One region of the Latilactobacillus parasakei genome, then DNA from elsewhere that is predicted to be linked to it. Evidence: riboswitches for the same ligand, from Rfam matches in the RefSeq annotation. Region 1 holds a riboswitch; the other holds the start of a gene.
What was found. A riboswitch is a leader RNA that binds a small molecule or an ion and turns the genes downstream of it on or off. The one in region 1 is predicted to bind thiamine pyrophosphate.

Region 1 (3,136 bases):
AATCCGGTAATTAGGCCATGTTGTTTGGCGACTTCAATTTTAGGCCATGGTTGATCGGATTGCCCAACGTGGAGTCCGTCTGCTTGTAAATCTAAAGCTAATTCTAAGCGATCATCGATAATAAAAGGTACGTGATAAGTGTGACAAAGTGCTTGCGCCTTTTGGGCGTAGTCGTACCGCATTGCGTCAGTTGGTAAGCTATTTGGGCCCTTATCTCTGAATTGAAAGCAAGTAATTCCGGCTTGTAAAGCCTGCTCAAGTATAGGTAAAAAGTTTTCTCGACCGGTATCTTGTGTACCAGCTACTAAATAAGTTTGGAGTATTTCCTGGGCAATATTAGTCATGTTCAACCTCCTGATAAGCCCAATGATTTGTGGGGCCGTGACCGTGGCCGACCGCAATTGGATTGGCAATGGCCGCTTGAATGAAGGCTTTACTAATCTGAATGGCTTTTTTGAGTGGGACTTTTTTAGCTAGCTCGGCGGTTAGACAAGCCGAGAAGGTGTCACCAGTGCCGTGGGTGCGAACGGTAGCAATTCGTGGTGTATTTAACCAGTCATCACTGCCATCAGCGTAGAGAACGTAATCACAGGCTTGGTCACTATTATCGAGATGGCCACCTTTAATGATGATATTTTTAGCACCCATTTTTTGCAGTTGCGTTGCGGCGATTTTAAAATCGGCAGTTGTTTGAATTTTTTGACCGGTTAACACCTCTGCTTCTGGTAGGTTAGGCGTTAAGACAGTTGCTAAAGGTAAGAGTTCTGATCGTAGGGTGTCAATGGCGGAATCTGCTAGTAGAGAAGCACCGCCTTTTGCAATCATAACCGGATCGAGTGTTAAGGGGCCAAAGTCGAAGCGCCGGAGGTTTTGGGCAACGACGGCGACGTGTTCAGCATCGGCGAGCATGCCCGTTTTACAGGCTCGGATCTTAAAATCGGCTGCGAGCGATTCAAACTGTTTGGTGACTAGTTCGAGCGGTAGCGGGAAACTATCTTGAACGCCAATTGTATTTTGGGCCGTAATTGCGACGACCACGTTGGTGGCAAAGACGTGGCGTTCTTGGATGGTTTTAATGTCGGCTTGCATACCGGCGCCGCCACCACTATCTGAACCAGCGATTGTTAATGCTTGTGGGAAATTATTCATGAGTTAAGACCTCCGTGACTTGTGCATGGTTTTGAATCTCAGTTGCTGTAATGTTAAATAAACGGTCTAATAATTGCGGATAAAAAGAACCAGGTAAAGGCGTTGGCATTGATTCGGCGACTAATTGTCCGGCAACGGCAAAGGTCGTTGCTGCGTCGATGGCCGCTTGGTAAGGATTGTCAGGGCTAACGGCGACAAACGCGGCGCAAAGACCAGTTAGCATATCGCCAGAGCCAACGTGGACTTGGAAAAGTGGCGTGCCATTGGCAACTTTAGTCGTGTGATGACCATCAGTGATGATATCGGTTGGACCTGAAAGTAAAATGGTTGTTTGCTGTTTTTTGGCCGCTGTTCGAGCAACTTTTACGAGATCAATCTCGCCGGTACCGGCATCAATACCATTCGCCTGCCAGTCTAAACCAGCTAGATAAGCAATCTCACCCGCATTTCCGCGGATAATTTTGGGTGTCCCCAGTGCCAAGAGTTCATTGATAATTTTCTGACGATAATGAATTGAACCAACTGCGACCGGATCGATGACGACGGGTTTAGCTTGCCGATAAGCTTCAGCCATTAAAGTCTTCATTTGGTGAATGGGTCCAGCGGATAGTGTCCCAATATTGATGCTGAGTGCCTGCGCAATAGCGACCATTTCTGGAGCCTCTTCAGGATCACTAGACATAATCGGGGATGCACCAATTATATTTTGAACATTGGCGACTTGATCGACCGTGACGCCGTTTGCGACGTTGGTGATAATCGGATTAGCTTGTTTTATCTGATCTAACAGTGTCTTTGACATGCAAATAACCTCCCTTAAAATCAAAAAAACCACTTTTGGATGCACGAATGCATAGAAAAGTGGTGTTGGTTTAATAGAGAAAGGCACTTTCCTACGCAAGTCTGAACTTACAGGTTCAAAGGGATCAGGTTGTACAAACCTATCTCAGTTCTTCTAAGAACACCCCTAGTGCAAAGCGATTAAATTGTACCTTCAGTATACGGCAAATCATTATTTTTGCAACCGTTTTAATTTTAAGGTAATAATTAATGTCGTTATACGGTATAGACCAAAATATTTTTGGGTTAAGAAACCGCTTTATCCCTTACTCTTAAAGGTCTATACCAACTATTAAGCGCTTGCTTATCGTTTGCATTAATGATTTAATATTGTTAACGAAATAAATGAATGGAGAACACCTTATGAAGAATTACTTACAACGAATGGGTCGTTCATTAATGTTGCCTGTTGCTGTATTACCAGCAGCTGCAATTTTGATGGGGATTGCTAACTGGGTTGGCAATGGCGATTCAAATGCAAACGTCTTTACAATTTTCCTAGCAGCTGGTGGCGGCGCAATTTTAAACAACTTGCCATTATTATTTGCCGTTGGTCTAGCCCTAGGAATGTCTAAGGATCAGGATGGGGCAGCCGCACTTGCTGGTTTAGTCGCTTTCTTAGTCCCTAAGACAATTTTAGCACCTGCCTCAATTCAAGCGATGCAAGGTTTATCAGATATCGCTAAGGTGAACCCAGCCTTTGGTAAAATCGAAGGTAATGTTTTAATCGGGATTATCGCCGGTTTAATTGCAGCTGCAATGTACAATCGTTTCCACAATGTGAAGTTGCCAATGGCGCTTTCCTTCTTTAGTGGTAAACGATTGGTGCCAATTATGGCCGCAACAGCAATGATGGTTGTTTCAGCAATCTTGTACTTTGTTTGGCCAGCTGTCTTTACTGTTTTAGTATCATTTGGTGAAGCAATTTCAAAACTAGGCTGGGTTGGTGCCGGTCTATACGGTTTCTTCAACCGTTTATTGATTCCAACCGGATTACATCACGCCTTGAACTCAGTGTTCTGGTTTGATGTTGCTAACATTAACGATATCGGTAATTTCTTGGGCGGTGCGAAATCACTTGCTGCCGGAACAGCCGTGATTGGTAAAACAGGGATGTACCAAGCTGGTTTCTTCCCAGTCATGATGT
Region 2 (3,136 bases), 960 kb from region 1:
GCTAGCTGAGCAATCGGCAGCGTTTAATGATCCGCCAAAATATCAGATGATTAACGAATTAATGGCGCACCAAACAGCCCCGCTTTATCGGGGAGTCAACGATCAATATCATTTATCGGCTAGTGCACTTGTTTTTAAAAACAATCAGTTGTTGATGGTGCGCCATCCATACTTGCAGCAATGGTTATTACCAGCGGGGCATGTTGAACTGTCTGAAACGCCAGGTCAAACCGCTCTGCGGGAATTACTAGAGGAAACCGGGCTAGTCGGGGAACAAGCGCAGTTGGTGGACGCTAATTTAATTACAATTCCGGAGAATCCAGTGAAAAAGCAAGCAGCCCACATGCACATTGATTGCCGCTATTTAATCACTGCAAAAGAGCAGCCAAGCGCATCAGCCGAGCTCCCTAATCGATGGGTTGCGCAAGATGCAGCACCAGTGGAATTTCAACCCTATTTTAAACTTCAATAAACCAGATATTTTTTAAAAATTAAAAGCATTATTACTAGGAGAAACAAATGGCGATTACAATAAGACATGAAGAAGAAAAAGATTAAAGAGGGGCTAAATAATTGGAGATTAGACGCTATCAGCAGGCGGATTGTCAAGCAGTGGCAGAACTGTTTTATAAGACAGTGCATACAGTGAATGCTGGCGATTATACGAAAGCGCAGTTGGCTGTATGGGCCACTGGTGAGCCTGATTTAAAGCAGTGGGATCAATCGCTGCAATCACATTTCAGTGTTGTCGCACTTGAAAATGATAACCTGATTGGTTTTGGAGATATTGATCAAGCTGGCTATCTCGATCGGTTATTTGTCCATGCCGATTATCAAAGAAGAGGCGTTGCGACTGCTATCTGTCATCAGCTCGAGCAAGCTGTTGCATGCCGAGTTGTCACACATGCTTCGATTACGGCCAGACCGTTCTTTGAAAGTCGGGGCTATCAAGTGATTCGAGAACAACAAGTAGCACGGCAAGGTGTTTTATTGACCAACTTCGTTATGGAGAAAAATAGGTAATCAATAGTTTTTAGTTTTCTATGATAATTCTAATGAACAACCGCTTACATCCATGCTATAATAGAGCCACAATTGAATAACGCATCTGGGGTGCCTAAGAGCTGAGATTATACCCATTGAACCTGATATAGTTAGTACTAGCGCAGGGAAATGTCGTGTCGTTTGTTTATAAACGTGCTTATTTTGGTACCCGTCAATTCTTAATTGGCGGGTATTTTGAGTGCTTGTAAAGCGGCCCCAGAAGTGAATTAATAGGAGGGGCAACATGTCATTTACAAGTATCGTTCGTAAGAAAGTCGCACCATATTGGGAAGGTAGTTTACGGCATCCGTTTATCGTTCAACTGCAAGCGGGGACGCTACCAGAGAAGATATTTCGGTATTATTTGATTCAAGATCATTATTATCTTCGTCATTTCAGAAAGTTACATCAAATCGTCGCCGATCGCTGTCAGGATCAAGAATTAAAAGCGTTGATGACACTAAGCGCAACTGGTTTGAAAGATGGTGAAATGATTATTCGGGAACAATTCTTTGAAGCTTTAAAAATAACGGATGATGAGGTTCAAGCGACCCCTGTTGCGCCGACAACTGATCACTATATTGCTCATATGTATCGGCAATTATTTGCGGATAACCCCGCAATTGCTGCGGCTGGCTTATACCCTTGTGCTTGGTTATACGGTGATATCGGAATGACTTTAAGCCAACGGCCTGCTTCACCTAATCCATATTATCAACGCTGGATTGAAACTTATACAAAGGCTGAATTGCAGGATGAAATTCAAATGATGGGCATTGTTTTAAACCGCTTGTATGCAGCAAGCTCAGCGGAAGATCAGGTTAAAATGGTGCAGGCGTTTGTTCGTAGCAGCCAATTGGAATATCATTTTTGGGAGATGGCTAATCGCAAGGAACAATGGTTGCGCGGGGACGAATACGATGAACAATAGCCGAACGAAGCGATTAACCATCCTTTCGATGATGATTGCACTAGATGTCGTTTTATCGCCGTTATTTCGCATTGAAGGCATGGCACCGATGTCGAGTGTTCTGAACGTTACAGCGGCAGTGTTGATGGGGCCAATTTATGCAACCGTAATGGCGTTAGTGACGGCCGTTTTAAGAATGATGTTACTGGGGATTCCACCTTTAGCCTTAACGGGGGCTTTCTTCGGCGCTTTATTAGCTGGCCTTGGTTACCGGTATGGCGGGCATATTGGCTGGGCAATTGCGGGTGAAATTCTAGGAACGGGTTTAATCGGCTCATTGCTTTCTTATCCCGTTATGATTTGGTTTACCGGCAGTGCTAACGGTTTATTTTGGTTCGTTTACACACCACGCTTTTTTGGCGGTGCCATTTTGGGCAGCCTAATCGCTTGGTTATTCTTGTTTAAATTAAAGGAAACAACGATTTTTAAACGAGTTCAAGCTGATTTTTACAAATAATAAAAAAGAGCAACGCTAAATGCGTTGCTCTTTTTTAGATTGTAGCGGTTTATTTGAATTGTTCTGTTTTGGCTGTTGTTAGCCAGAAGGGTTGAGATGTGACGGTAAAGTGCATATCAAATGCGCGACTGCCCATTTCTTCACCATCAACTTGGCCAAATTCTAACGTTTGGGTTCGAACGATAAGATCGTCAGTTCTAAAATGATGGACCGCCTTATAGCGGGTATGTTTGCCCATCAGCATCATGATGAATAGGTAGCAGAAGAAGAAAACGTTCAGCTTTTCAATCACCACGAGGTCGAGCTTTTGATCATCGACGCGTGCAGAAGGCATAATTGGAACACCACCGCCAAAGTAAGGATGATTTGTCGTCGTGACTAAAAAACCACGGCTGAAGTTTTTAACAGTGCCGTTGGTCTTAACTGTCACTTGGAAGGCATCTTGTGAGGTGAAGGCTTGGATTAGCGAGAAGACGTAAGATAGGGAGCCGATATGAAACTTATTTAAGAAGCGTTTGCTTTTAGAGTTATTGGTGATACTGACAACGGAAGCGTCAAAACCAATACCGACATTGTTGACGAAATAACCGGTCTCGTCTTTGAGGGCATCGTGATAGACACCCAAATCGATATTGACGGGGGCGGTAGTTGCAAGAATCTGTTCG

Region 2: another riboswitch for thiamine pyrophosphate. It lies ahead of tenA (thiaminase II); the one in region 1 lies ahead of thiM (hydroxyethylthiazole kinase).

Annotation. Positions count from the first base shown of each region.
Region 1 covers NZ_CP186861.1:1,485,528-1,488,663, reverse strand. Annotated here, with positions in the region: gene thiE (thiamine phosphate synthase) at 1-344, opposite strand, end outside; gene thiD (bifunctional hydroxymethylpyrimidine kinase/phosphomethylpyrimidine kinase) at 337-1,149, opposite strand; gene thiM (hydroxyethylthiazole kinase) at 1,142-1,951, opposite strand; TPP riboswitch at 2,023-2,128, opposite strand; gene nagE (N-acetylglucosamine-specific PTS transporter subunit IIBC) at 2,353-3,136, shown strand, end outside.
Region 2 covers NZ_CP186861.1:179,533-182,668, forward strand. Annotated here, with positions in the region: gene ACPBEH_RS00940 (NUDIX hydrolase) at 1-472, shown strand, start outside; gene ACPBEH_RS00945 (GNAT family N-acetyltransferase) at 574-1,023, shown strand; TPP riboswitch at 1,100-1,189, shown strand; gene tenA (thiaminase II) at 1,289-1,975, shown strand; gene thiW (energy coupling factor transporter S component ThiW) at 1,965-2,471, shown strand; gene ACPBEH_RS00960 (diacylglycerol/lipid kinase family protein) at 2,521-3,136, opposite strand, start outside.